One region of the Paenibacillus sp. SRL342 genome, then DNA from elsewhere that is predicted to be linked to it. Evidence: predicted binding sites of a transcription regulator. Region 1 holds the regulator's gene; each other region holds the start of a gene.
The links. The regulator LexA, encoded in region 1, represses DNA repair genes until DNA is damaged. The targets are predictions, from matches to a motif close to CGAACATATGTTCG.
Positions count from the first base shown of each region.

Region 2: addB (helicase-exonuclease AddAB subunit AddB) is a predicted target of LexA. The motif match lies at 8,392-8,405, and genes of this name have one in related genera.
Region 3: AC4E8D_RS16985 (DNA polymerase IV) is a predicted target of LexA. The motif match lies at 6,535-6,548, and genes of this name have one in related genera.

Region 1 is NZ_OZ481790.1:4,193,026-4,203,361, reverse strand. It holds gene AC4E8D_RS18390 (hypothetical protein) at 352-819, opposite strand; gene AC4E8D_RS18385 (aldehyde dehydrogenase) at 2,294-3,595, shown strand; gene lexA (transcriptional repressor LexA) at 3,701-4,327, opposite strand; gene AC4E8D_RS18375 (LysM peptidoglycan-binding domain-containing protein) at 4,624-5,001, shown strand; gene AC4E8D_RS18370 (DUF896 domain-containing protein) at 5,097-5,306, shown strand; gene AC4E8D_RS18365 (hypothetical protein) at 5,432-5,941, shown strand; gene AC4E8D_RS18360 (HAD family hydrolase) at 5,970-6,761, shown strand; gene AC4E8D_RS18355 (ABC transporter permease) at 7,350-8,279, shown strand; gene AC4E8D_RS18350 (carbohydrate ABC transporter permease) at 8,292-9,164, shown strand; gene AC4E8D_RS18345 (ABC transporter substrate-binding protein) at 9,212-10,336, shown strand, end outside.
Region 2 is NZ_OZ481790.1:4,990,991-5,001,326, reverse strand. It holds gene AC4E8D_RS22050 (hypothetical protein) at 1-32, shown strand, start outside; gene AC4E8D_RS22045 (YfhD family protein) at 255-434, shown strand; gene AC4E8D_RS22040 (hypothetical protein) at 427-819, shown strand; gene prmA (50S ribosomal protein L11 methyltransferase) at 1,010-1,975, shown strand; gene AC4E8D_RS22030 (site-2 protease family protein) at 1,979-2,659, shown strand; gene AC4E8D_RS22025 (16S rRNA (uracil(1498)-N(3))-methyltransferase) at 2,798-3,562, shown strand; gene mtaB (tRNA (N(6)-L-threonylcarbamoyladenosine(37)-C(2))-methylthiotransferase MtaB) at 3,565-4,911, shown strand; gene AC4E8D_RS22015 (NUDIX hydrolase) at 5,025-5,459, shown strand; gene AC4E8D_RS22010 (Na/Pi cotransporter family protein) at 5,523-6,524, opposite strand; gene AC4E8D_RS22005 (class I SAM-dependent rRNA methyltransferase) at 6,861-8,237, shown strand; gene addB (helicase-exonuclease AddAB subunit AddB) at 8,470-10,336, shown strand, end outside.
Region 3 is NZ_OZ481790.1:3,882,343-3,892,678, reverse strand. It holds gene AC4E8D_RS17025 (MarR family winged helix-turn-helix transcriptional regulator) at 26-454, opposite strand; gene AC4E8D_RS17020 (amidohydrolase family protein) at 621-1,931, shown strand; gene AC4E8D_RS17015 (ester cyclase) at 2,015-2,434, opposite strand; gene AC4E8D_RS17010 (winged helix-turn-helix transcriptional regulator) at 2,806-3,162, shown strand; gene AC4E8D_RS17005 (SPL family radical SAM protein) at 3,359-4,192, opposite strand; gene AC4E8D_RS17000 (hypothetical protein) at 4,208-4,447, opposite strand; gene AC4E8D_RS16995 (YhjD family protein) at 4,557-4,925, opposite strand; gene AC4E8D_RS16990 (YolD-like family protein) at 4,927-5,274, opposite strand; gene AC4E8D_RS16985 (DNA polymerase IV) at 5,271-6,488, opposite strand; gene AC4E8D_RS16980 (glycoside hydrolase family 1 protein) at 6,796-8,256, opposite strand; gene AC4E8D_RS16975 (beta-glucoside-specific PTS transporter subunit IIABC) at 8,277-10,142, opposite strand; gene licT (BglG family transcription antiterminator LicT) at 10,289-10,336, opposite strand, start outside.

The sequences.
Region 1 (10,336 bases):
CTGCCACTCTCTGTGAAATGTGATGTCATTTACTAGATGTGTAGTAATTTTTATTTTTCTTCCTGATTTTTCTGTCTTGGTGTCATTGTATAATTCTTCTTTTTATTTCAGTGGAAGATAGCTAATCATTTGTGAAAGCTCCGGAGGAGGAGATTGGTAAAGTAGTACAAAGAAGAAAAAACAGGACTCTATTAGCAAATTGATAGAGTTGTTTGCTAGATGCTTACAGAAAAAACACTGGCATGGAGCCACGGGTAGTCTATGAACCATACCTTCAAAGTACTCCAAATAAAAAAAGGCCCTCCTGCAAATTTTGCGGGGGACCCATTTGAACATCTACGACAATATTATCTAGCTGGTTTTTGTGAATTGAATTGTATAAGGTTCGTTGTAGTTGTTAATGCCGTTATCCATGATTCTGAAGTAAACCTTCTCACCAGGTTTAGCATTCCAACTAATTGCCTCTGGGTATCCCCGTCCATTCCAGTTATCCATTTGAATGGATAAGATTGCACCGCTTGCATTCATTTTAATAACACCCATAACAATGTCGAAGTTCGCTGGTGGAGTGGCTATAACAGAATATGTGATTTCGGATGAACCGTTTGTATTGTCGACTACATAAAAATCGTTGTCGCTCATGCTATCTAAATACTGTGTTGCGCTAAATCCGGAAGACTGGCTAACACTTGAATACATCACTTCTGCTGTCTGAAAGGAATCAGCCCAACCTGTTTTAGCGAATGCAGAACTTGAACCGAATGCCAATAAACAAGCAGTTGCCATAACAGAAATAGAGAATTTTCTTAATCTTTTCATTTTCAAACCTCCCAAATATACTAGAACCAATAGAGTAAGATTCTGTTTTAAGTTATTATTTGAAATTAAAAATATCGAAGAGACTCTCGCAATTAGGTTGGCCAACCATGGATAAATATACCATATGTAATTGTTGTTTGTAAATAATAATATTGTAAAATGTTGGGTTTGCAATTATTATTTTAAAATGTTTTGTTTATTGAATTGATAGAAACAAGTTATTTTTAAAAAAATCTAATTGTTAAATTATAGATGTCCCTGTAATAAAAGAAGGCTTCTGATTGAATTCAGAAGCCTTCTTTTATTATTGTATTTAATATACGTAAATATTATTATGATGATAAAATTACTCGATTTTCGTTACGTAACCTTCATAGTTTCCGTAATATAATCCGTTTGAATAGGTAGTCGATGCTAGGTTGAGTACTCCATACCAAACTCCATCAGCATAAGTATATGTCTTTGGAACATACTTCGCATCTTCATACTTATTGTTAGCATCTGAATATCTCACATATTTTTGCGTCGCCTGAATCGTTACACTTTGTGCAGTTACAGAACCTTGAACAGAAGATGAGGGAGTGGCAAGTGATGCTGGAACAGCAATACTTGCTACAATAGCAGTGAGCGCTCCAATGGTGGCTAGTTTCTTTTTTTATGTAAATACCTCCTAAATTAATGAATTATAAAACTAAAAATACCATATAATTATATGTAAATTATAACATATATAACGTTGTGATTTGTATTTCTCACCCTACAAATCTACTAACGACCTCCCAAAAATTCCTCCAACTATTAAGAATATATCCACTCTAACAGATTTGGATCAGCATGAAATGTATCGGATCAGTGAGATACTAGATGACTCATATAATAGAAGTAGTGCGGTTGATTTGATATTATTTAACACTTTCTTCAAAGAATGCTCTTAGGAGTAGTTGTTGGATTATAATCTGCTGCTGTAAAAATTGTGGCCGGGAACGGATAAATCATCTGAAAGCAAATTGGCCACAAATGTCCCCTGAATTCTTCTTCATCATCTCACGTAACATTCCTGTGTTTATCTGTAACCAAGGCTTACATTTATATAACAAAACACGTTTGTTCGTCGATTAAGATAATGGTAAACCGTAAAACTCTCTTTATTTAAAGAATTGTATCAATTCATGTTAGTAATAGAACAATACCATTATTATTTATCAACTAAGCTATTGAAGAGAAACTGAAATTAGAATTCTTTCTATAATGGATTAAACTGTCGGAGGCAAAAGATTTTAATAATGCTTCCTTAGAAATTCTGATAGTCACGAAATATAAAGTATACTTACAATCACTCTTTCAAAATTCCAACCATCGTCGATTACATACAAATGGATGTTTCATTAGTATGTTGAAAGTTTCATATAGAAGAGGTATACTTTAATTAAATTTTGAACAATTAAATTTTAAATAATTAATTGGAGATGTTGATATGGATCAGGCAAAACAACTTGTGACAGAACAACGTACATTTTTTTATACAGGACAAACTAAAAATATCGAATATCGGATTAATGCGCTTCAACAGCTTAGAAAAGGAATTGAAAAGTATCAGCAACGGATTCAAGATGCACTTCGGGCGGATCTGAACAAATCTGAGGCGGAAGCTTACGGTTCCGAGATTCGCATTGTTTTGGGTGAACTGGATTTTGCATTAGAACACCTGCAGGAATGGGCTGCACCAAAACAAGTTCCAACCAATTCGAATATGCCGGATGGGGTGAGCACCATTTACCCTGAACCATACGGAGTGGCTCTTATTATTGCACCTTGGAACTATCCTTTCCAACTGGCCTTTGGTCCACTGATTGGAGCAATTGCAGCCGGTAACTGTGCAGTTATCAAGCCTTCTGAATTAACACCAGCCGTATCTCGTCTGACGTATGATCTGATTAAGGAGATCTTCCCTGAGGAGTATATTGCCGTTATGGAAGGTGAAGTTGAGGCAAGCACAGCATTGTTGAAAGAGAAGTTTGATTATATTTTCTTCACAGGCAGCACAGGTGTTGGTCGCATTGTTATGAAGGCAGCTGCGGAGCATTTGACTCCTGTAACTCTTGAGTTGGGTGGTAAGAGTCCTGCTATTGTCCATAGCGATGCAGATCTGAAGCTGGTGGCCCAGCGTATTGTTCGTGGTAAGTTCCTGAATGCAGGCCAAACATGCGTTGCTCCGGATTACTTGCTTGTACATGAACAAGTTCATGATGAATTGATCAATCTGATTGGCGCTGAGATCAAAGATAAATTTGGGGATGATGTGTTACAGAATGCTGATTTCCCGCACATTGTCAACGCGCGTAACTTTGATCGGTTGTCGAAATTCCTCACAGATGGCAAAACGCTGATTGGTGGACGTTCTGTACGTGAGCAGTTGTTCATTGAGCCGACTGTACTTGGCGATGTGAACTGGGAATCAGCTGTCATGCAAGAAGAGATCTTCGGTCCGATTCTTCCTGTATTTACGTACAGTGACCTTGATCCTATGCTGGATGAGATTGTTCGCCGGCCAAAACCATTGGCGCTATATCTTTTCACACAGGATGAGCAACTGCAGGATCAGGTTCTGAATCAAGTATCCTTCGGTGGGGGATGTATTAATGACACACTTTCTCATATGACTTCACATTATCTACCGTTTGGTGGTGTAGGAGAGAGCGGTATGGGCTCATATCACGGACAACAGAGCTTTGATGTGTTCTCGCATCACAAGAGTGTTCTGAAACGCAGTGAATAATTAGCCGCAAAAATAACATAAACATGAAAAAAAGAGGTTGTCCTGTTGATCAGGGCAACCTCTTTCGTATTTCATTACATCTAATTTTGTTACTCAAGTTAAATATTAATGAATATCTCGGAAAAGGCCAATGACTTTACCCAGAATACTAACATGTTTCAAACGTAAAGGTTCGAAGGTCGCATTCTCCGGTTGAAGGCGAATATGATCTTTCTCTTTATAGAACGTTTTCACTGTAGCTTCATCGTCTTCAGTCATTGCAACGACGATATCACCGTTATCAGCAGTTTGCTGTTGACGGACAATAACGTAATCTCCATTAACGATTCCAGCTTCCACCATACTATCTCCCACTACTGAAAGCATAAACACTTTCTGTTCGCCTACATAGTGTGTAGGAAGAGGGAAGTAGTCTTCAATGTTCTCGGTTGCAGTGATTGGAACCCCGGCTGTAACCTTACCAACAACAGGAATACGTGCAACGCTATGAGCAAATTGATGAGAATGCTCAGATTCTTCCTGGCTCAAAAGCTCAATGGCTCTTGGCTTGGTAGGGTCGCGTCGGATCAAACCTTTTTTCTCCAAACGATCCAAATGTCCATGTACTGTTGAGCTGGAAGCAAGTCCAACCGCTTCACCAATTTCCCGTACGGAAGGAGGATACCCCTTCAACCGGACTTCATTTCGTATAAACTCCAGAATAGCCTGCTGCCTGCTGGATATCTTCGACATACCGTATCAACCCCATTTTAGTAACGTTTGGGAAAATTATAACATAGAACCTCCGTTCGTACAAACATAAGTTCTAAATAAAATAGCTTTAAATCAGTGTTTTTTAACTTATAGAACAGAAATTGGCCAAAAGTCAGAGCATAATACTGCAAATGTTTTGAAAAAGTACTTGAAATAAGATATTGCTCCTTCTAAAAAGAAGCGAACAATTGTTCTAAAAATATATTGAACAAAACAAGTGTTCGTGTTATATTGATTTCAACAGATAGGAACAAACGTTTGGAGGCGGGTATTTAATGAGATATTCTACTTATCAAAGCATTTATGAACCAATGAATTCGGAACTGGTGAAGTCTAACATAGGGAACTACAAGAAGGTTTTAGCGCGTTTCAAGATTTCTTCATGGATGTTAAAGGTAGCCATTACCTCTATGATTATATTTATTGGATGCAGCACTGTTTTAACTGTATTTGCCGGCAATGAGAATGATGTTCTGCCTGGAGGAAAGATAGCTGTTTCACAAGGGGAAACATTATGGAGTATTTCTTTGGAACATAAACCGACGAATATGGATACACGTATTTATATAGAAGCAATTAAGAAAGTGAATCAACTTCATACGACTTCCATCCAAGTGGGACAAGTACTAGCTCTACCGCAATTTGCAGAATAAAATGCACATCAATGAGTGTTAACGCGTGTCAGCTTGACAAGCTGCCTTTATAATGGCAAAGTTAATATGACTTTGTATTTTTGGAGGGGACAAGCTTGGATATAGATAGTCTGGTAGCACGCATTAACGAATTGGCTCGTAAGCAAAAGTCCACTGGATTGTCGGAGGAAGAACTTGCCGAACGTGCCGAGCTAAGAGAGATTTATTTGAGTAATATTCGCAGCAATTTCAGACAACAACTGGATACCATTGAGATTGTTGATGATGAGAATGACAAAGGCCACCAAGGCAAACTCAAACACTAACGAAACCTAATGATATCATTATGATATTTAGGTTTCTTCCTGTTATTTTGAGTGTGCAATTTATAGGGGGAAATGTTGGTTTACAGTTATGTAAGCCGATACAAAGACACATAAGGGGGATTCTCATGTCGCGTTCGTTCGAGAGAACGGTTAAGAAAAATTCCAAGCAGTTAAATCAGCAGCGCAAAAAAAGTGGTCAACCAATCACAGGTACACCAGGCGAAGAAGTCTTTAAGGGACGCAGCCTTTTGTTCCCTATATTTTTGATTGGTCTCGCCTTTTTGTATCTGTTTATGAGCACGTTCCTTGTGCAAGCTCCGATGACAACCTGGGACTGGGTGACGATGCTGCTTTACGTATTTTTGGCAGTCATCTTCATGCTTCGTCGTCCATACATCAAGATTAGCAGTAATCGGATTATAACGACGAAGGGTAATCGTGAACGTTCAATTGGGGTTGACGATATCGTCAAATTCAGAATCGAACCAGGTACAGTTGTTATCGAACATAACAGTCGCGGGAAAAGATGGGTGTTTACCAAGTTATTGAACCGTTACGATACAGATGCGATTGCAGAACGTTTGCTGAAGTTTGCAAAAGCACACCAGATCACCGTGGAAACCGTCGAAAAGTAATTATTGCATAAAGGGGTAGATGATCGGAATGGCGTTAAAAGCGATTTTGTTCGACCTAGATGATACTTTATTATGGGATGAGCGTAGTGTTCGAGAAGCTTTTCATGAGACTTGTCTAATCGCAGCGAAAGAGACTGGGGTTAAACCAGAAGAACTTGAAGAAGCTGTTCGTAATGAGGCACGTGGACTGTATGAATCATATGAAACCTTTTCTTTTACTAAAATGATTGGAATCAATCCGTTTGAAGGCCTATGGGCTAACTTTACTGGTGGGGATCAGCCTGAGTTCCGTCAGTTGGAACAGCTTGCTCCAGTTTACCGTAAAGAATCCTGGCGTCGTGGCTTGTTGAAATTGGGTATAGATCGGGAAGATCTTGCTGAACAACTGGCCGCACAGTTTGGAGTAGAACGGAGATCCAGACCACATGTATACGAAGAAACGATGGATACCTTGCGTCAATTACAAGGAAAGTACAAACTGTTGTTGTTAACGAACGGTTGTCCTGCTTTGCAACAAGAGAAGTTGGATGGTGTACCTGAATTGACTCCTTTCTTTGATGAGATTATTATCTCGGGTAACTTCGGAAAAGGAAAACCGGATCCATCAATATTTGAACATGCTTTGAGTAAACTGGGTGTTAAACCCGAAGAGAGCATGATGGTTGGGGATAAGTTAACGACTGATATTCGTGGTGCTTTATCATCTGGCATCCAATCCGTATGGATTAACCGTGAGCATAAGACCAACAATGAAACGTATGCGCCAGACCATGAAATAACGCATTTATCGGAATTAAATCAGCTTATTGCTAATTTCTAAGCAGATCAGCTATAACATCTTTCCTCAGCACCCTGAAACATTGGTAACTTCAATGAACGATGATGTCGTTCTTGAAGTTACCAATGTTTTTTTATTTGAACATGTTGACTAAATTACCTTGTTAAATGAGATCTCTATTTTTTTTACTAAAAGTTATTGAAATTAGGGGGAAGCTGGATTAGAATATAACTAACATACTAGTATGACTAGTATTTAGATTGTCCTAAAGCAATTTCTTTTTGACTTACTTCATTAAATGGAAGCAGGGAGTTATTGCTTATTATTTTCGATTGATTGTAAGCGCTTAATATTTTGAGAAAGCTTCTTTGGATTTGGAGATCACACCACTTAGTAAGTGCTAATTAATGATGTGAAGCACCTTGGATTGTGTGATTCTACATAATACATTAAATTGATATCGCTTACATTTAGAAATTATCTATTTCGTAGTGGGGGTGAATTTGAAGGAGTTGTTGTCTTCTACAAGAGGAGAAACGATGGGAGTTGTACATGAATTACTCTTACTTATCAAGTCCTGGATCGGAGTGAAAACAAATGGAGTCGGAAACCGCTAAAACAACGTTAACCATGACATCTTTACGTAAAGAGAGCAGATTACGAACGGCAGCAACTTTGTTCCGCAAAGACTGGCAGTTGTATTCACTGTTAATCCTTCCCATCATTTATCTCCTTATTTTCAAATATGGGCCGATGATTGGTAATGTGATTGCGTTCAGACGTTTTGTTCCTGGGGGAAGTATATTTGGAGAAACGTGGGTTGGATTAAGGTACTTCAAAATGTTCATTGAGGACCCTACCTTCTGGAGAGTATTCGGTAATACGCTGATGTTGGGCGGACTTGCGTTACTCTTTACATTCCCGGTTCCAATCATTTTTGCCTTGATGCTTAACGAAGTGAAGAGTAAACGATTCAAAAAATTTGTACAGACCGCGTCTTATCTGCCTCATTTTCTGTCGATCGTTATCGTTGCGGGTATGATCCTGCAGCTGACAGCAGTGAATGGTTCCATTAATGGACTGGTGGCTTTCTTCACCGGAGACAATATTCCTTTTATGCAGCGGGCTGAGTGGTTCAGAACAATCTATATCACTTCTGAGGTATGGCAGGGTATGGGTTGGGGAGCAATTCTTTATCTGGCTGCCCTAACAACCATTGATGATTCTTTGTATGAAGCTGCGCGTATCGATGGTGCCAATCGGTGGAAGCAAACGATTCATGTAACGTTACCAGGGATCTTGCCAACGATTGTGACTTTATTGATTTTGAACATGGGTAATTTCCTGGCTGTTGGATTTGAAAAAATCTTACTCTTGTACAATCCGCTGATCTACGAGACATCTGATGTGATCTCCACTTACCTGTATCGGGTTGGACTGGAATCCAGTAACTTCAGTTATGCTACCGCAATTGGCTTGTTCGAATCGCTGATCGGTCTGATTCTGGTGTTCTCCGTAAATGCCATCTCACGCAGACTGACTCAAAGAAGCTTATGGTAAAGGAGGAGCATCATGCAGGAATCCAGATCTTACAAGGTATTTAAAGTATTCAACGTTATCTTTCTGCTGTTCGTGGTATTTATAACGCTCTATCCATTCTTAAATGTCGTGGCACAATCCTTCAGTAGTGAGTCCTATATTAATTCGGGTAAGGTAAGTCTGTTCCCAAGAGGATTCAATGTAGAGACATACAAGACAATCTCACGTGACAGCATGTTCTGGACCAACTATAAAAACACGATTATCTACACCGTAGTAGGTACATTAATCTCCATGTTTATGACGACTATTTTCGCATATGCCCTGTCCAAAAAGAGGTTGATGGGTCGCAAGTTTCTGACGATGTTCGCCGTATTCACGATGTTCTTTAGTGGTGGATTGATTCCAAACTATGTGTTGATTAATTCCCTTGGGTTCAACAACACCATGTGGGCACTTGTTGTTCCTGGCGCAATTAGCATATACAACATGCTGATCATGAAGTCATTTTTTGAAAATATGCCTGAAGAACTGGAGGAAGCTGCCTCCATTGACGGTTTGAACACCTACGGGATCTTGTTACGCATTATATTGCCGCTTAGTAAAGCAGTTATGGCAACCATGGTGCTGTTCTACGCAGTAGGTCATTGGAATTCCTGGTTCCCAGCCTTTCTGTATTTGGACAAAAAAGAACTGTTCCCGGTCACCATTTATTTGCGCAATATGATTGCAGGAGCGACCAGCGGGGCGTCTGCCGGTGCAACCTCAGCTGATAACCTGACACAGATTGCTGCCAATATTAAGTCTGTAACGATGGTATTAACCATCTTGCCGATACTCACCATCTATCCATTTGTCCAAAGATACTTTGTAACCGGTATCATGTTAGGGTCTGTTAAACAGTAATACGTAGAAGCTAGAATACCTAAACCAAATTCAGGGGGATAACCTAAATGAATCAAAAGCCACGTAAGTTTGTTGGTAAAATGGTGTTGGCAACAATGATGACTGTTGTTCTGGCAGCATGTAGCAGCGGTACCGGACCTGGAGGTGATGTCACTGAAGTTCAAACCAAGGCAGCGATGGAGACGTACAATGTAGGGGATACATTCAAGGCGACCGAGCCATTTAATCTCTCCATACTCTATAGTGATCAACCTAGTTATCCATATAAAAAAGACTGGTTACTTTTTAATAAAATTACCGAACTGACGGGTGTTACGCTTGAGCCAACGATTGTACCGATGAGTGATTACTCTCAGAAGAGATCTCTGTTGATTAGCTCCGGTGATGCACCACTGGTTATTCCCAAAACGTATCCTGGTGAAGAGTCTGCATTTGTGTCCTCCGGTGCGATACTGCCGATTAGCGATTATATTGATTTGATGCCAAACTTCAAGGATAAAGTGGAAAAATGGGGATTGGAAGATGAACTTGAAGGGCTGCGACAGGAAGATGGAAAGTACTATGTACTCCCGGGTCTGCATGAGGAAGTATGGCCAGATTACACATTACTCGTAAGAACGGATGTCTTTGAAGAAAATAACATCGCCATCCCAACCACTTGGGACGAATTGTATGATGCAGCCAAAAAGCTGAAAGAGATCTACCCGGATTCCATTCCATTCTCGGACCGTTTCCAATTCAATAGTACGTTGAACATCGCTGCTACTGGTTTTGGAACCAAGGCTGGATGGGGGTTTGGTAACGGATTGACGTATAAGGAAGATCAGGATGAATTTGTATACACGGCTACAACACCAGAATACAAAGAGATGCTAACGTACTTTAACAAGTTGGTATCCGAAGGATTACTCGATAAGGAGAGTTTTACACAGGATGATGATCAGGCTGTACAGAAATTTGTATCCGGCAAATCATTCATGATTAATGGTAATTCCCAAACGGTAGTGCTGCACCGAAATGATATGAACAAAACGCTGGGAGAAGGTAAATACTCAGTTGCAAAAATTACAGTTCCTGGTGGGCCAAAAGGGCAATTAATGTCCGGCTCCAGACTTGAAAACGGTGTCATGATATCCGGGAAAATTCAAAAAAGCGAAAACTTCAAAGCCATT
Region 2 (10,336 bases), 800 kb from region 1:
CTATTATCGAACAAGCCGGTGGAATGATCTAGTTTTAAGAAATATATATAAGATGGACAGATAATTACACTTTAACGGAGAGTGTAGAACCAATCTGAAGAAGCGAAGCGTGCGCCTTTATCCCCGGATTTCTCCCTTTAAGGAGGGAGTTTAAGAAATCTGGGGATAACAGCGATCGGAGGATGGGACTACAATCGGAGTCTTACAGGTGTAACAAATATTAGTTCATTTTAATTTGAAGGAGGAGCATTACAATGGCAGAACATGAACGTCCAGGCAAGATTTTAACGAAAACGGAAAAGATGAAACGTATGCAATCCGCAAAAAATGAGGACGTGGAATTCAGCGCTGAAGCTGCGGATCATGAAGATGTTGAAGCACTACGCCGCAGTGAAGCGGCTGATCGACGACAGGGACGGGAGCTTAATGACTGAAGATCGCTCGGCAGTGACCCTCGAAGCTGTTTTTACAAGCTGGACTGAGGCCGAGTCTGCACGCAGAGCCCTCGAATTGTTGCACCCGAACCAATTGAGTATTGAGAGCCTTGGCAATGAAGCGTCTGCATTGGACTCAAACGATGTTAAGAGCTTCGATAATTCTCCTACGGCCGTTGTCGGAGGGTTTAGTGGCGAACTGAATGTACTTGCCCTGATTAGTGATGAAACGGAAATGTTGTCCAATGGTCAGGTGTATGATTCACCCAAAGAGGACTCGGCAAACAGGCTGAAACAAGAAATTTTGCTGACCGTGTCCGTATCCAACGATTCGCTCCCGCAAGCTGCAGAGATGATCACACAGAATGGTGGGCGTTTTTGCTAAGTGAGATTCGAATTATACAAAATGCTGAAGTAAATGAAACAGATATGTATGAATAGATGACAGGATATTCGAGCAGTCAGGCTGCGGATATCCTGTTTTGTTTTTCTTTTACTGGTGCGGCTTTGTGCTCCGGCTAGCTTGTGTAGTACAATAGTTGGGATGTTTGAAAAATGAGGAGGAAAAACCAAGTATGTTATGGCATGAACTAACAATACATACCACAGAAGAAGCTGTGGAGATGATTTCGAATTTTTTACATGAAGCGGGTGCTGGAGGGGTTTCGATTGAAGAGTCCGGTACTTTAAATAAAAAACGGGACACAACATATGGGGAGTTATACGACGTTCCTTTGAATGATATTCCGGAAGGCTTTGCGGTCATCAAAGGGTACTTCTCCGAAGGTACCGATATGGTTGCATTGCAGTCCGAAGTTAATCCGAGAATTGAGGAACTCCCCGAATTCGGAATTGATACAGGTGAAGTTCGTTATGAGACGCGTACAGTGGATGAAAATGACTGGGCAACAGCCTGGAAGCAATATTTCAAGCCGGTACGTGTATCGGAACGTCTGACGATTAAACCAACGTGGGAAGAGTATACACCAGAAAGTCCGGATGAGAAAATTATTGAGCTTGATCCAGGCATGGCCTTTGGTACAGGAACACATCCAACGACCTCCCTCTGCTTGCGCACACTGGAAACGGTTATTCAGGGCGGCGAGGAAGTCATTGACGTAGGTACAGGTTCTGGTATTTTGGCTATAGGAGCAATAAAACTTGGAGCAAAACATGTACTGGCGCTCGATCTTGATCCAGTTGCGGTAATCAGTGCCAGAGAGAATGTGGAACTGAATGGGCTGGAGCAACAAATTACGGTTAAAGAGAGTGATCTGTTGTCCGTCCTCGGGAGTCAGGACCCTGCGCTAGGTGTGCAACTGCCAGTTAAGGTTGTCGTGGCGAACATTCTGGCTGAGATCATTTTGTTGTTCGTAGACGATGTCTATCATGCGCTTGAGTCTGGTGGTACCTATATTGTATCCGGCATTTGGAAGAACAAAGAGCAGGTTGTACATGATGCGCTGGTATCCTCCGGGTTTGAAGTGAGTGCGATCCACCGTGATGAGGATTGGCTGGCGTTTGTAGCCAGAAAGGGGTAACGTATGGACTTTTGGAATTCGTTCTTTCGTTATCCGATCGATCAGCTTCCGTTTTTCCTGCTGACCATCCTGATCGCATTTACGGTGCATGAATTCTCGCATGCGTATTTTGCCAACAAATTCGGTGATCCGACAGCCAAGCTGTTGGGTCGGGTCACGCTGAATCCGGTTGTACACTTTGACTTGTTTGGTGTGCTGCTGCTCATTATTGCCGGCTTTGGTTGGGCACGTCCAGTTCCGGTTAATCGGGCTAACTTCGACAAACCTAGATTGATGGGCATCATCGTATCCGCAGCAGGGCCTCTGAGCAATCTGTTGCTGGCGATCATCGGTACAATCATCTATGCTTCACTGGTTGGTTCGGGAGCGCTCGGCGGCATCGATAATGAGCGGTTGCTGACAGCCATCACAACGTTCTTTGCTATCTTTAACTTAACCAACTTTTTCCTGTTCCTGTTTAACTTGATTCCGTTGCCCCCGCTGGATGGTTATCGAATTCTGGAAGATGTAGTGCCACCTTCAATCAGCCGCAAGCTGCAAGGTGTGGAGCAATGGTCCATTTTTATCTTCCTGTTGATTCTTGTTATACCTCCGTTGCAAAATGTGACGATTCAACCTTTGTATGAGTTTGCGCAAACGATGTATGTGGATCTGGCAAAGCTGGTTATTGAATTATATCGCTAAAAGCACTTCGTGTTTTGGGCTGATATACTGGTCAGAAACACGTAAAAGTTGTATGATCATCTGTGGCGATTGGATTCACGCTTGTCATTAGGCGGGGTGAATTCCAGTCATAACAGGACAGAATGGGTGGATTGACTAATGCAGCGATATTTTGTATCTGCAGAACAGTTTAATGAACACGCTGTGATCATCACAGGTGATGATGCACGCCATATCGGCAAGGTTATGCGTGGTAAACCTGGAGATAAACTGATTGTCAGTGACGGAAACTCCAGAGAAGCACTCGTGGAAATTGAGACCATTGAAGTTGGCCAAGTTACTGCAAATATTGTAGAGTCTTTGGCTATGGACCGTGAAGCACGGATTCGTGTAACCGTGGCACAGAGTTTGCCCAAGGGCGACAAGATGGAAACAGTCATCCAGAGGTGTACTGAGATTGGGGCGGTATCATTTGTACCCTTCCTATCAGAGCGTACGATTGTGCAATATGATGCCAAGAAAGAAGGCAAACGGTTGGAGCGGTGGCGGAAAATTGCCAAGGAAGCTGCAGAACAGAGTCACCGGAATCGTATTCCATCCGTTGAGCAGCCGCTTTCCTGGAAAGGGCTGTTATCTTCTTTTGAGGGCTATAGCCTGGTATGTTATTGTTATGAGAAAGAAAATGGTAAACAGCTGAGAGATGCACTGAAGCCGTTTATAGAGAAGCTTGCACCTGATGCAAGTGCAGAAGTTTTGATCGTGGTTGGACCGGAAGGTGGATTTTCTGAGAAGGAGACGGCAGAGGCTGATCAGGCAGGTGCTGTATCTGTTGGACTGGGCAAACGCATTTTGCGTGCTGAGACAGCTGGAATGGCAGCACTAACTTGCGTGCTATATGAATCCGGAGAAATGGGAGGAATGTAATTATGCCATCCGTGGCGTTTTACACCTTAGGCTGCAAAGTTAATTTCTATGATACAGAGGCGATTTGGCAATTGTTCAAAAATGAAGGTTACGATCAAGTGGACTTTGATGAACAGACAGCGGATGTATACTTGATTAATACTTGTACAGTAACCAATACCGGCGACAAAAAGAGCCGTCAAATTATTCGTCGTGCCATTCGGCGCAACCCGGAGGCGATTGTGGCCGTTACAGGCTGCTACGCGCAGACTTCTCCGGCAGAGATTCTGGACATCCCAGGGGTGGATCTGGTTATCGGTACACAGGACCGTGACAAGATTTTGCCATATGTTAATGAAATTCAGGAGTCCCGTCAACCGGTTAATGCGGTGCGTAATATTATGAAAACCCGTGTGTTTGAAGAGATGGATGTACCTGATTTTGCTGATCGTACCCGAGCGTTCCTGAAAATTCAGGATGGATGCAATAACTTTTGCACATTCTGCATCATTCCGTGGTCTCGTGGTCTCTCACGTAGCCGTGAGGCGAATAGCATTATTCAACAGGCGCATCAGCTCGTACACGCCGGATACAAGGAGATTGTTCTGACCGGTATTCATACAGGTGGGTATGGTGATGACATGGAGAATTATGATCTCACCGATCTGCTGTGGGACCTGGACAAGGTAGAGGGGCTGGAGCGTATTCGAATCAGCTCGATTGAAGCCAGTCAGATTGACGACCGTATGCTCGACGTGATCAAACGTTCGGACAAACTTGTTCGTCACTTCCATATTCCGCTGCAAGCGGGTGATGATACGGTATTGAAACGCATGCGCCGCAAATATACGACAGAAGAGTTTTACAACAAGATGCTTCGCATTCGGGAAGCAATGCCGGATGTAGCGATTACAACAGACATTATTGTTGGATTTCCAGGTGAGACGGTTGAGATGTACCGTAATGGCTATGAGTTGATGCGGAAGATCGGTTTTTCCGAAATGCACGTATTCCCTTATTCCAAGCGTACGGGGACGCCAGCAGCACGAATGGAAGATCAGGTGGACGAAGAAGTCAAAAATGCACGTGTGCATGAACTGATTGACTTGTCTGAGCAGATGCAGCTGGAGTACGCTGAGCAGTTTGTCGGACAGGTACTGGATGTTATTCCCGAAGGTGAAGCCAAAGGCCGCGAGGGAAGTGGCAAGCTGCACGGTTATAGCGACAACTACATTCAACTGGTCTTTGACGGAACGATGGATATGGTCGGTAAAGTGTGCCAAGTCAAAGTGGTTGAAGCCGGCGTCAACGAGAGTCAGGCTACGCTGGTACGTGTGTTGGAAGAGAATCTTAAGTCCGCCGCGATGTAATCGAGGCGTCAGAAACAAGGATTTCATTTCCTTGGGGAGCTTACCCGGGGAGATGAGGTCCTTCTTTTGCAAAAAATAAGATAAAGATATCGAAGTTGATGGGGGAGAGCACGATGAACAAAAAAGAAATTTCAGCAGGCGGAGTTGTTTATAGAACAGGGGAAGACGGACGTCTTCAAATTCAGCTTATCGTAGATCGTTATGGTAAAACAACTCTCGCCAAGGGCAAGATGGAAGATGGAGAAACAATCGAACAGACGGCACTGCGCGAGATTTTGGAAGAGACAGGTATGGTGGGTCGCATTGTAGAGCCGGTCGATATCATTGCTTACACGTACCAACATGCAGATTTTGGCCCGGTGGACAAGGAAGTTCATTATTATCTCGTTGAAGCCGAGAGTGGTGATCTACAGCCTCAGATTGAAGAAATCAAGGGTGTGGATTGGTATGCTCCGGAAGAAGCATGGTCCTTACAGCAGCAGAGCGGATATGATAATAACGATGATATCTTGCGTGTAGCCCTGAACAAGTTAGGCTTTAACGTATAACGAGGTATAGTTCTAGTTCGAGTCAGTTAGCCGCGCGTTCTGTGGGACTGCATAGGCAGACCATCAAGCCACGGGTGACTTCGCCGCGGGGGCGTGAACCGGTGGTTTTTTGTGCCAGATTGGCAAGTAACAGAATGGCAAAGCAAGCAGTGAACTGGTGATGTTAAAAAGGGTCTGGGCATGCGCAATCTGTGCCCCGTTATCCGCTGACAGCCAGGCCGAAGCTGCATGCAGCTGGCCGATCAGCGGCATAAACAGCAGCGCTCCCGCAATGTTTAATACAACATGGGAGGCTGCGACAAATTTGCCTGCGGATGCTCCGCCCGCGGCAGCAATCACAGCGGTGATGCAGGTCCCCACATTGGACCCGATCACAATGGCGATGCCGATCTCCACAGGCAATACCCCTGTGGCTGCGAGCGTAATCGCCATGCTAATGACAGCTGCGCTGCTGTGAATGAGCGCTGTCAGACAGGCACCTGCCAGGAAGCCCCACCACAAGCTGTCGGCCGAGCGGTCGAGAAACCATTGAAATACGCCCATGCTCCGCAAGGGTAAGGCAATGGATTGCATCACCTGAATGCCTGTCATAACAAGTGCAAATCCCGCAGCTGCGAGGAAGCTGTACTGGATGTTAAACAGAGTCTGGCGCGTGCGTTCAGGAGCGGCCAGATTGCGTTCACCAAGAACAACAAACATGGCCCAGCCCGTTAGCGACAGGACGAGTAGCGGCAGGGAAGCGCGTCCGATCTGCAGTCCCACCAACTCCGTCGTCAGGCATGTCCCGATGTTGGTGCCGAGGATGATGCCGAGTGTGCGTCCATAGGTAATTAATCTGGCATTAGCCAGTCCAATGGTGAGTACGGTGACCGCAGTACTGCTCTGTAACAGGGCTGTTGCGCCCGCACTGAAGGCCATGCCTTTCCAAGGAGCAGAGGTGGCACGATTGAGCCAACCTGCCAACATGGGCCCTGCCATGCGCTGTAAGGCCGTCTCCATCAGCTTCATGCCACCAAAAAAGATAATAAGCCCATAGAGTAGGGGCAATATCACATCTCTAAACATAGAAACATCATTCCTTCCGTCCGGGTTCCTTAACTCATCCTATGAGTAAGAAAAGACAACCATGACAAGCCTAAAGGAATTCAGAGGGAAGCGACCTAAATTACCCCACCCCAATTCGAAAGATACGGTGATTCGTGCAAACGTGGTGGAGGGGACGAAATCGAATCTGAAGAAGCGAAGCGTGCGCCTTTGTCTCCGGATTTTCCCTTTAAAAAAGGGAATCAAAAAAATCTGGAGACAACAGCGATCGGAAGATCGATTCGTAACCGAAACGCCACCTACGCGCCGCACCAAACCTATCTTTTGAACTATTAAATTAAAGGAAGTGAATCTACCTTGCCATCAGTTACACTTGAACGCAGTCGCAAAAAGCGGCTTGAACATGCACATCCATGGATATTTAACAATGAAATTGCCTCTGTTGACGGAAACCCGGAGCCGGGAGATCTGGTCAATGTATTGAATCATCAAGGTCGCTATCTGGCGACAGGATATTACAATCCCGCATCTCAAATCACAGTAAGAGTTGTAGCGTATCAACCACTGGAGTCCGAACAGATGGACACCGCGTTTTTTGCAGCGCGTTTCCGCGATTGCTTGCGTCACCGTGAACGTTTTATCCAGGATGGAGAGGCATACCGTCTCGTTTACGGCGAAGCAGATTTTCTACCAGGCTTGATCGTTGACCGGTTCGGCAGCATCCTCGTTGTACAGTTACTTACACTTGGCATGGATCGTTGCCGTGAAGCCATCGTACAGGCACTCATTGAAGTAATGCAGCCGGAAGGCATATATGAGCGCAGTGATGTCTCGATTCGTGAACTCGAAGGTTTGGAGCAGACCAAAGGTCCGCTGTACGGAGAGTGCCCACGGCATGTCACCGTTACAGAAAATGGACTACTCATTAAAGTGGATATCGTGGAAGGGCAGAAGACAGGTTACTTCTTCGACCAACGCGAGAATCGTGCAGCCATCGAACCGCTCATGAAGGGTTGGGGCTATAAGAGTGGAATCACACTACAAACGACCGAGCAGGATGGCACACAGCAGATGTTGCCTGTGAATAAAAGCGGTAAAGTAGTTACATTCCCTTATTGGGATGGTGCCACTGTGCTGGAGTGCTTCTCACACACAGGCAGTTTCACGTTGAATGCTTGCAAGTATGGAGCCAAAAAAGTGACTTGTCTTGATATTTCGGAGCATGCCATTGAGAGTGCACGAACAAATGTAGAGCTGAACGGTTTCACCGACCGGGTCGAATTCGTAGTTGCTGATGCATTTCAGTACTTGCGTGAACAAGTGAAGGGGCTGGATGAACGTACCGCACGTGCACGTGCAGGCGAACAGAAAGTGGATACATCCAAAGCGCTGGCAGCTGGCGGTAAAACATTTGATGTCGTCATCCTCGATCCTCCTGCATTTGCCAAAACGAAATCAGCAGTTAAAGGTGCAAGTCGCGGTTATAAAGATATCAACCTGCAAGGAATGAAACTGGTCAATGAGGGCGGATATTTGGTAACAGCCAGCTGTTCGTATCACATGCGTCCTGACCTTTTCCTGGATACGATTGCCGATGCAGCCGAAGATGCAGGCAAAGTGCTGCGTCTAATCGACTGGAAGGCAGCAGGTAAGGACCACCCGCAAATTTTGGGCGTGGATGAAGGACATTACCTGAAATTTGCTATTTTCGAAGTGCGCAGTAAAAAGAATTAGAAGAGTCTCGTTTCACTTTTTTTAATCTCTTGTGAGATAAAGTGAAGTTTAAATAAATGATACTTTTGGCAAAAAGTCCACAGTGTGATAGCTGCGGGCTTTTTGCTGTTTGGCTGTGTTAACGGAGATGATCTCCGTTTTTACCGGATAGTGGCAAACGTATGTTCCGAACCAAGTCAGATATGTTATACTGGGAATTAAAATCTTGTACGTGTAGTTTGGAGGATTAGACATGTCCGTTCGTTTTGTTATTGGCCGGGCAGGCAGCGGCAAAAGCTCGCTGATTACCCGGGAAATTACAACCCTGCTTCAACAAGAACCGCAAGGTAAACCTTTGATTTTACTCGTTCCCGAACAGAGTTCCTTTCGAACAGAGCAAGCGTTGGTGTCTTCTGGAGCAATTAAAGGTACGATGCGTGCAGAAGTGCTGGGCTTTCGCCGTTTAGCCTATCGTGTAATGCAGGAAGCAGGTGGTTCTGCTCGTATTCCGATCGGAGCCGAAGGCAAAAAGATGCTGCTCTACAAAGTAATCCAGCGCCGTAAGGAAGAATTGAAGCTGTTTGGTGCATCCGGCAGCCAGCTGGGTTTTATAGGCGAATTAAATGACTTATATAGTGAATTTAAACGTTATGAAGTTGATCCATCATTGCTGGAAGACGGGCTGTCTGGAGGAAATACCTCATCGACTTCGCCGATTCTGGAGGACAAGTTGCATGACTTGAATCTGATATATCGTGACTATGAACAGGAACTGACCCATTTATATATTGATGATGAAGACACGTTGACCGAGCTGACAGATCGTTTGTCGGAAAGTGCTTTGCTGCAGGATGCCCAGATCTGGATTGATGGCTTTCAGGGATTCACGCCACAGGAGATGAGTGTGATCGGTCGGCTGATGTTGCAGTCCTCTTCCGTGACGATTGCACTGACATTGGATCGTCCTTATGATCACGGCGCACTGCCTGGAGAACTTGAACTGTTCTATCCCACAGCGAGTGCCTATGCGCGCCTGAAAGGGATGGCTGAAGAACTGGGTGTACCGAGCGATATAACCGTGCTAGATTCGGAGATTCCACCGAGATACAAGGATCGTCCAGGACTTGCTCATCTGGAGGCTGGTTTCGATCGCCGAATTCGTTGGAAAAGTGATGGCTTTGATTCCGGAATCCGACTGGTTGCAGCCGAGAACCGACGAGCTGAGATGGAGGGAGCACTGCGTGAGATGCGGCGTTTGGCGCAAAACGAAGGTGCGCGTTATCGGGATATGGCGGTACTTGTTCGTCAGTTGGATACCTACGCCGATATAGCTGAACCTCTATTCAGGGATTATGACGTACCCGTCTTTCTGGACCGCAGAAGAAATGAACTTCATCATCCATTATCCGAGTTTATCCGTTCCGCATTGGATATTGTTCGTCGCCACTGGCGTTACGAGGATGTATTTCGCTGTGTCAAAACGGATCTGCTGCTTCCGCGTGATGGTTCCATCACTCGTGAAGATATGGACCAGCTTGAGAATTATGTACTGGCTTGTGGTATTCACGGGTATCGCTGGACTGATGGCAAACCATGGAAGTATGTACCAAGCCTGTCGCTGGAAGACAACGGTCAGGATGGCCGTAGTCGAGGACGGGACCAGATGCTTTCTTTAATGGAGAGCTGCCGAACGGTCATTACAGATTCCTTGGGTGTTTTTGAGAAACGAATGAAAAAGGCAAAGACAGCCAAAGCCCAGTGCGAAGCACTATACAGACTGCTGGAAGATGCTGAGATTGCATGGAAGCTGGAGAACATGTCTGCTGAAGCTAAGGCACAAGGTGACCCCGAACGGTCGAGAGAACATCGGCAGATGTGGGGAGCTGTGCTGGATTTATTGGATCAGATGGTTGATATGATGGGGAATGAACGGCTGGATATCACGCTGTTTGCCGGGATGATCGAGACCGGATTGACGGAACTGAAGCTGGGTCTGGTACCACCAGCACTTGATCAGGTACTGGTTGGTTCCATGGACCGTACACGTCTTCAGGACATCAAATACGTATTTATCCTTGGCGCAGTTGATGGTGAATTACCCGCCGTACCTCAGGATAATG
Region 3 (10,336 bases), 310 kb from region 1:
CCAGTTACCTCTGCCTGCCAGTCTATTATATGCGTTCATTAATTCTGATCAGTAATTTCTTTAAGATTTGCTTCTCCTCGTCATTAAGGGCTTGAACGATTTCATCCTCCACTTTTTGAAATGAGTTATTGAAGTCTTCAATCAAGTCAACCGCTTTTGGTAATACATAAATATTTTTTTGCCGTTCATTATTGGCCGGGATTTTACGTTCGATGAAACCTTTTTGCTCTAGACCTTGAAGCATGCTTGTAACGCTTGCCCCACGCAGGTGAAACCGATCTGCAAGATCCTTTTGAATAATATGATTATCTTGATTCTCATAAATATAATCGATTACTTTTCCTTGTTGAGAACTTAATCCTAGCTCTTTTATACTCTCATCCGCTCTTTTCTTTAACTTAAGACCGATAATTTGAAACAAATCCATATAAGGTGTATCTTCTCGGGAATGCATGACCGTCCATCGTCCCCTCTGTAATTGTTAGGAATCTAATTGTAAGTAGCTAAAATATACAGTGATCCCAGTAGGCTTGTCAAACAAAAGTTAGACTATTGACTGTTAGGTATCTAACAGTTATACTCCGAAGTGTTGAAACACAAACACATTAGGAGGAGTTATGATGGAGAAATTAAATCAGAATGCTGGGTCAGAAGGAATTACGGCGATTACAAATGTACGAATCTTTGATGGATATCAAATTATTGTTCCCAGACATATTGTCATTAAAGGGGTATCCATTATTTCAGTGGGCGGAGACATCCCAAGCGATGCAACAATTATCGATGGAGAAAATGCGACATTAATGCCTGGTCTGATTGATGCACATGTCCATACCTCCATTGGTGGATTACGAGATGCCTTAAAATTCGGTGTTACAACAGAACTCGAAATGAACGGCGATTTTACGAAAAGAGGGCGCGAAATTCAGCTAAAAAATGTGGATGACATAGCAGACGTCCGATCTGCTGGGACAGCGATTACCGCTCCTGGTGGGCACCCAGATGAATTACTGCCTGATGGAGATGAAATACCTGAATTCGTATTAAAGGAACTAGAGAAGTTATCGGAGGAAGACCGGGAAGCAATGTTAGCCGCCTACGCTCACGATCACGACGAAATACCTCAAGTGACGACGGTTGATGAAGCGATCAAACATGTGCATACCCAGGTGGAGAATGGATCTGACTATATTAAGATCATGATTGAAGAGGGAACGGTTATGGGTGCACCTGGCCTGCCTGTTCTAAGTGATGAGATTCTAAAAACAGCCGTTACTGAAGCCCACAAGTTCGATAAGTTGGTCATTGCCCACGTTTTGACGGCTCTTTCATCGAAAGCTGCCATCGATTTTGGAGTCGACGGTTTGGGCCACTTGTTTATCGACAGACCCGAGTACACGTCCGAATTGGTTAAATCCATAGCTGATTCTGGAGCTTTTGTTACACCGTGCTTGGTGTTGAATTCATCAATTATAGGTAATCCGGCATCAGAATTGGCTAATGATCCACGAGTTCATTCCAAATTAAGTCCGGATTGGATCGATATCTTGAACTCAAGCTTCAATACGTTCCCACAAGGCAATATGGAGAACAGCTTTAAAAATGTGATGGATCTTCACCGTGCCGGAGTTGATATTCTTGTAGGGACGGATGTCGCACCGGTTCCTGTTCCGAACCTTGGTGGCCTTGCTCATGGGGCTAGTGTTCACCACGAAATGCAGTTGCTGGTGAAGGCTGGGTTCACTCCGATCGAAGCTCTTCAGTCGGCTACTTCCAAACCGGCCCGTTGCTTTGGTCTACATGATCGTGGCCGGATTACCGAAGGTGCACGTGCTGATCTTATTCTCATAAACGGTGATCCGATCACTAATATTTCAGATACCTTGTCAATCAAATCCGTGTGGTTCAATGGTTCGCAAAAACTAGGCTAAAACTAGTAGTTTATATTTCCTAATTGTAAAATCACTAAGAAGAGGGAGTGCAAAAATGCAGTCCCTCTTCTACTTTAATCTAATTATGCTTTTGGAATTGCCCCTATTTGTTGAAGCAAGCCAAGCATATCAGGTTGACCATACTCTTCAATAATTTGGCCATTGGAGATCCGATAAAAATTCATTGCATTTACTTCGATTTTTTTGCTCGTTGGTGGAAACCCGAGAAACTCTCCGTCTTGTGTGCCCTTCATGACAAAATGAGCTGCTATTAGATCCTCTTCTGCTACTAGCTCCTTAACAGTCCACTGTATATCGGAAAAACCAGATCTCATCATATGAATTATGGAGAGATAACCACTGGGACCATTCATTGGTTCTTTTTGCATAGGTACATAAAAAACAGCATCTGGAGCAATCAATTCTTCAGCAAGCTCTTTGCTTGCCGTATTAATGAAGTTCGTGAATCGATGCATCAATTGTTTGTTTTCTGTAATCGTCATATTTAAACCCCTTTCTATTTCGTGAGCATATGCCTTCACTTAAATTTTATCTCTACTTTAGATACTTGGTAAGTAGGCACCTTAATGTTGCATAGGAACCTTTTTGTAACTATTATTTTATCTTTAGGTTGCAGAGCCAATAAACTGATCTCTAAATGCTGTCTCCAAGAATTCAAGAACGTTAACATATGATTCAAAAAATAGTCACTCAGTTGTATCCATAAACTATTTTGCGAACTCCCTCCTCCTTTCATTCATTTTCATTTGATTTTTCATAGACAGAATTATAATATAAGCAATGTATTGTTTTGAAAGTAGGCGCCTTTTTGTTATATAGGAACCTAATAGTAACTATTGGAGGCGATAATACAGTGATTTCAAAAAAAGAGTTACCGTTGTGTCCCGTCGCAACGACAGTTGGATTGATAGGTAACAAGTGGAAGTTATTGGTTATGAGGGATCTTTTGAAGGGAACTCATCGATTCGGAGAACTTCGTAAAAGTATCCCGGAGATCAGCCAAAAGGTTCTCACTGAAAATTTACGTTCAATGGAAGAGGATGGAATTGTCATTCGTACTGTTTTTGCAGAAGTCCCTCCGAGAGTCGAATACAGCTTAAGTGATTTAGGAAATTCACTGAAGCCAATTATATTCTCTATGGAAACATGGGGACTCGGGTACCAGAAACTCAATGATGAACTTCCAAACGATATTGATCAGAGTGAATGATGTCAAATTGTTACTCCACGGTCATTTCAAAATAGAATAAATTCCTCTACATCTTCAAGTTAAGTCAATGGAGGACTCATGCGTCCTCCATTAATTCGTATGAGAGAGTTGATCTTCGAACACCAGTTTCTGCAATATTTCTATTGCATGAAGAAAAAACGGACAAGATCCTCATTAAATAATTGGCTATTTAAAATCAAAATGGATATGCATTGTTTTTGGATACATGAATAATTTCAGATGGAAACCTTGCCTTAAAATATTTTTCGACTTTCAGATGAATGCTTTTCTCGTACCATCTGTCCCAGCCGTTCGCCTCAAATAATTGTGGCATCCCTAACCGCTTAGATCTCATCCCCATTTGACCATCACCAATCAATAGCGTATCAATCCAAATTCGATCAGTTATGCCTTGTAACATGTTAGCGAAATTAGGTGAAAAAGGTAGCACAGGGGAGATAGATATTTGTGTATGTATCCCTGCATCATTTATCTTTTTCAAGGCTTTAACTCGTAAATCTATTCCAGGAGCATAGGGCGAAAAAATTCGTTTCACGTCTTCGCGATCTGTCTCGATTGTCATTGAAACCATAATTCGACATTTTCCTTTTAATTTCAGAAGTATATCAAGGTCTCTGGCAACCAGCGGGCTTCTAGTTTGAATTTGAAGTGAATCTGGTGGGTTTTTATCCATTTCTTCCAATAGGCTTCTTGTAATGTTTGCCCTCTGCTCTACAGGTTGATAAGGATCTGTGGCTGATGACATGAATATACTTATGGGTTTATTTTTACGTCTTAGAAGAGAGACTTCCTTTAGATAGTTTTCTGCTGCATTTTTCTTGACATCCACCCACGATCCCCAAGGAATATCCTTAAACTTTTGAATAGGCATTTCTCTGACATAACAGTATTCGCAAGCAAATGCACAACCCGTATAGGGATTTAGTGAATGAGTAAAACCAATATCTAGATAACCTTTTACTTCACTTAATATTTTCTTAGACACAATGTCTTTGATTTCAATTGGCATGACGCTACCATCCCCTCAATTACTTTTACGCCCACTTCTCCTCTTGCGTTTTATCTTAAAATTTCTCATGCTACTTGAAATGATGACTTGATAATTACGTCCCGCTAGCGAACCCGAAAATTGGGCATCCTGCTGATTTCTCGATTGTCTTAAACCTTCTGCTATTCCTCCTCCTTCGCGGCTTTTCTTTTGAATGTCCTTACCGAATAAAGGGGCAGATATATAATAATGAGTTTTTTTATCTTTGACATCCAAACATAGTTTACTCTGCCTTTTTATTTATCTTTTTCGTGATTCCCAGTTTGCCGAAAGATCTGCTCGTATTGGTTGCCGCATCCATGAGTTAGATTCTTATTTTCTATGTTCATGTGGGCAATTCAGTAATATCAACGTTCATATGTTCGGTAAGCATTAAGGTTACATCCACTTTCACTTTGCTCCATAATAATGTCATTTTATGAATGTAACCTCTCACCGAATAATCTACCGTTAAACTCAGCTCAGATCTCACTTCATCTATGATTTTAATATGATGTTCCTTTAGCCTTTGTTTTGATTTGTACATCTCTAAAGCAATTTTCTTTTGAGTACCGTCCAAGTAGTCAACATACACAGATTTCATTTTGAAGTTTGAAGCGTATATTTTATGTTTATCTACCTCCAGAGCACCTAAAAGATAAGGGAGCTCTACCACCCTCTTCACGAGTGAAAGTTCCTCGAAAGTCTGTCGCACTTTACACGCCTCCTTCTTCAAGTTTTACAGCGACCAATTGATCAAAATCGACCCATTCAAATCCATTCTCCATTTCAATTTTGATTTTCTTTCCAAAGGTACTGACTGAAGTGACGATCCCGTGTATATCCCGATTGCCTGACTCAGTAAATATTTCAAAGGTGGCTTGCAATGTATAATTGAGCGACATATCTATATTTTGTGTAATAATCTCCCACTCATCTTCATGGATCAGCGGTTTCGTTAGATAATGAACTTGAGTACGATGCTGTATAATTCGTTCTTTATGTTGAGGAAGCATCATGCGGCTCGATTCCCATAATCCATTGGCCTCCAGTTTTTTGCTCATTTATAATGCCCCCCAATTTTAGATGCTCGATCGATCGCTTGACCCGCAGCCGTAATGGAGCTTGCTCGTAGAATGGCAATGTCGCCAAATCGATCCTTAATATCGTCCATCACCTGATCAATGGCCCGTTTCTGCTCTTGATCATCAAAAAAAGATAGTTGATATGTATCCGCGTTGGATAATTGAGACAGGGATACGCCTACACGGCGCACAGGTTGCCCATCCCAGTGTTGATGAAATATGCGTTTGGCTATCTTGCATACATCAACGGTTATGTTTGTAGGATCAGACAGTTTCACCTGCCTGTGAAAACCAGTGGGGTGGTCAAAATCCGCTCCAGACACACTCACAGATACTACACTACTCATCAGTCCCTTTTTGCGGGCTCTTCTGCATACTTCTGTGCAGATATCGAGAATAACCACTTCGATCTCCCAAGCCTCTGTGAAATCTCTAGGTAGGGTCATTCCGTTTCCAATATCTTTTTGTGTACTGTGCGTGTTGACGGTTACCGGCGAATTGTCGAGTCCATTTGCGACTCGCCAAATGACTTCTCCATTAACACCCCACTTACTTCTTAATTTGGAAAGAGGCGTATTCGCCAGGTCTCTAATGGTTCGGATGCCCATCTTCCACAGATGTTTTTCCATTCTGGAGCCGATCCCCCACATATCGCGGATGGGCCTATCTCCAATATGGAGGTGTAACTCCTCTTTTTTTAAGTGGAAAATGCCCCCCTCTGCTTTTTTAGCGATCATATCGCAGCATAATTTACTGATGATTTTGTTTTCACCAATGCCAGCTCTCGCGTAAACGCCTGTTTCATTATAGATTTTGTCTTGAATTTGCTTGGCCAAATCAACTGGATCATTACCGAATAGATGCATAGACCCTGTAAAATCAGCGAATAATTCGTCTATACTGTACGGTTCGACCAGATCGGTGAACTCTTCAATAATGGACATGATTTGAGTGGATACTTCGATATATTCTTGCATGTGTGGTCTCACAATGATCAGTTCAGGGCACTTCTGAAGAGACTGCCAGAGTGGTTCCGCGGTAGACACACCCTTCGCCTTGGCTAGTGGACAAGCGGCAAGGATAATTCCAGAGCGTCTTGCGGGGTCTCCCGCAACAGCTAATGGTCTATTTTTGTATTGAGGCATTTTTGCCTTTTCGACTGAAGCATAAAACGACTGCATATCAATGAGCATAATGGTTCGTTGCTTAGTCAACACTGTAATCACTCCTGTACTTTTAAGAACGTATGTTTGTATATATTATAGACCGAACACATGTTCTTTATGCAAGAGGTAAATATTTATATTTAGCTTTTGAAAACCCTTGGACACCATAATGAACTGTAGACTGGATATTGTCAGCCACTGTAGCCATCAAAATAATTAATTCTTAGTTTTATTATTGATGCACAAAAAACCAAGTACTTGTCTCACAAAGTGATAAGTACTTGGTCTATTTGATAGAATTTAAAGATTGGATCATCTTTCGTTCGAGTGCAAATTATATTTCCAAATCCAATCTTTCCCCGTTGGATTCAATCACCTTTTTATACCAGTGGAAACTGTCCTTTTTACTTCTTTTCAGGGTACCACTGCCCTCGTTATCCTTATCTACATAAATGAATCCGTAGCGTTTCTCCATTTCGCCAGTTGAGGCACTAACGATGTCGATGCAACCCCAAGCCGTGTAGCCGATAAGATTAACGCCATCGAGGATAGCTTCTCTCATTTGTTCGATATGATCTCGCAGGAAATTGATCCTGTACGTATCATGGATAGAGCCATCCTCTTCGATGACATCAACCGCTCCCAGACCATTTTCAACGATCATTACAGGGATTCTATACCGATCGTACACATGATTGAGTACGTAACGAAGTCCAACTGGATCGATTTGCCATCCCCAATCATTTGCCTTCAAATATGGATTTTTGAATCCACCAAAGACATTCCCCTGGGTCTCATCACCCTCTGGGCGGGTACCCACTACATGAGATTTGTAGTAGCTGAAGCTATAAAAATCAACACAGCCTTGTTTTAGCACTTCTACGTCTTCTTCTGCCATCTCAATCTGAATATTGTTCTCATTAAAATATCTCTTGGCAAAGTCAGGGTATTCCCCTCTAACTTGCACGTCACTGCTCAGCATATTGTTAATCTGATCCATTCTCAGAGCCTTCAACATATCTTCCGGTTTACATGTACTTCCGTAACCATGACTATAATTAATCATGCAACCGATTTGGAACGCCGGATTAATCTCATGAGCAAGCTTGACAGCTTTTGCACTTGCTATAAATTGATGATGTAAAGCCTGGAATCTTAATTGCGTACTATCCACAACCGTATTGTTAAATACACCACTATCATCAACTAATAATGCCCCTGCTATATATGCACCTGCTGGAACAATTAAACTATTGATCTCATTAAATGTAATCCAGTACTTCACGACATCCTTGTAACGGGTGAAAATGGTCTCACAATACCGTACGTAGCAGTCGATCATCTCTCTGGAAGCCCAAGCATTGAACTTCTCAGTTAGCGCAAACGGAGCTTCGTAATGTGAGATCGTAACGATGGGTTCAATATTATACTTTTTCAGTTCACTGAACACCTTGTCGTAAAATTGAAGTCCTGCTTCATTTGGCGTTATATCGTCCCCGTTGGGGAATATTCTGGACCAAGCAATGGACATTCTGAAGCATCGAAAGCCCATCTCTGCAAACAGACGGATATCTTCTTTGTAATGATGGTAAAAGTCTACTGCCTCATGGGAAGGATAGTTTACGCCCTCCTCAATGTGTTTAGTGATCCGTCTTGGAATAGTATGCGTTCCACCCGTCATCATATCTGCTGTACTTGCCTTTTTACCATCAATGTTCCAGGCACCCTCGTATTGATTCGCCGCTGTTGCGCCGCCCCACATAAAAGAGTCCGGGAATACGGTTGTGTTCTTCATTGGAATTCCTCCTTGTATTCTTATATGATCTTCATTAGTTTTTCACCGATCATAATCGATGGTTTGTCTATACCAATTACATCTGTAAAGTCATCTGAATTCGTAACAATAATAGGTGTAGTCAGATCATAACCTTTGGCGGCTATTGCATCTGTATCGAATTCGATAAGTAAATCCCCAGCTTTTACTTCATCACCTTCTTGTACATGCACCTTGAAATGTTCACCTTTCAGCTTCACCGTGTTCATGCCGATATGAACGAGGAGTTCAGCCCCATTATTCGAGCTAATACCGATTGCGTGGAAGGTAGGGAATACCGCGGATATGACACCATCGGCTGGTGAAACAAGCTTTCCAACTGTAGGTTCAATGGCGATCCCTTTTCCCATAGCTCCAGTTGCAAAAGCTTCGTCCTTTATTGTTGATAACTCTAGAACTCGACCAGTCATTGGTGCTATGAGCACATGTTCAGAAACACTAACAACAGGCACACGGTTTGTTGAAGATGAATTGGCTGGTGTTTGTTGATCCTCTCCATCCTCAGGCACATCTTCAAATCCTAAAATAAGCGTCATCAAGAAGGTAACAACAAAGCCAATGACCAGACCAATTGCTGCATGGATTAGGTTCCATGGATTATCTGTGATAAATGCTGGCAACGTAGCCAAGCCGGCAATGCCTAGAGCAGATCGAGCTACTCCGAACAAGCCAACGTATATTCCGCCTACAATACCACCAATGACAACAGCGATCAGCGGTTTTTTCAACCGTAGATTTACACCAAACAATGCAGGTTCGCTAATTCCTAACAGCGCAGTTACGCTAGTAGAGTATGCAACTTGTTTAAACGCCTTATTTTTGGTTCTTAATGCGACCGCGAGCGCAGCTGCACCTTGAGCAATATTGTGTACGAGCATACCTGGGCCAACAATGCCATCAGTTTTTGTCTGCGCATAAGCAGTGAGGACAACGGGTCCCAAACTATAGTGCATCCCCGTCAGAATCAGGAATGGGAATGCTCCGCCGATAATACCAGACACTAACCATCCTGCGTGTGTATTGACATAGGATACAGCAGAAGCAAGATAGTTACCGGCAATTGCACCCAATGGTCCTAGAATAATTAATGTTAGAGGCGCCATAACAAGGATTACAACTAAAGGTTTCAAAATGGATTTGATCACGGAAGGAGAATACTTTTCAGCAAATCGTTCCACATATGACAGGATCCATACAGCTAGAATAATTGGAATAACGGAAGAAGAATACGTTGCTTGTGTAACAGGCAGACCGAAGAACGTAACAGGCTCACCCGCAGACATCAACGCCGAAAAGCTAGGATGTAACAAGATACCCGCAATGGTTAACGCAAAACCCACATTAGCTTTAAGTTTAACAGCAGCACTCCAGGCGAGCAGCATTGGCAAGAAGTAATAAGCCGCATCCCCGACGAAAGTCATAATCGTATTAAATTGACCGTCAAGGTCAACGAGATCAAAGGTTTTCAAAATAAGAAGAACTGCCTTAATCATGGCGCAACCAATCATCGCCGGTAGGATAGGTGTAAAGATTCCGGAAATCGTGTCCAGAACAGTGGAGACTTTTCCTTTTTTCACAGTTGGAGTATCATTCTTGCTTGTAAAGTTCCCTAGTTGCGCAAGGGCTTTATAGACGTTGTTGACCTCATTACCAATAATGACCTGATACTGACCTCCACTACTGGCAACGCCCACAACTCCTTGTACGTTTTTCAGTGCTTCGTTGTTTGCAATCGACTCGTCTTTCAAATTAAAGCGCAACCTGGTAGCACAGTGTGTAACACTTTCAATGTTTTTTTCACCACCAACAAGTTTTAGAATGTCGGTAGCCGTTTGTTCATGTTTCATTTTTGTTCCCCCTTCAATGTATTATTCTACAAAAAAAGACCTAGAGTTCTATCGAATATAGATATGCTCTATACACGATGGAACTCTAGGTCTTGCCTGCATCACCAGTAACAATCCTAGTATAGTCATTATGGAGCGATGATGGGTCAATCCCTTTCTTCATCAGTCACCCTTTTGATATGAACAGTTAAATA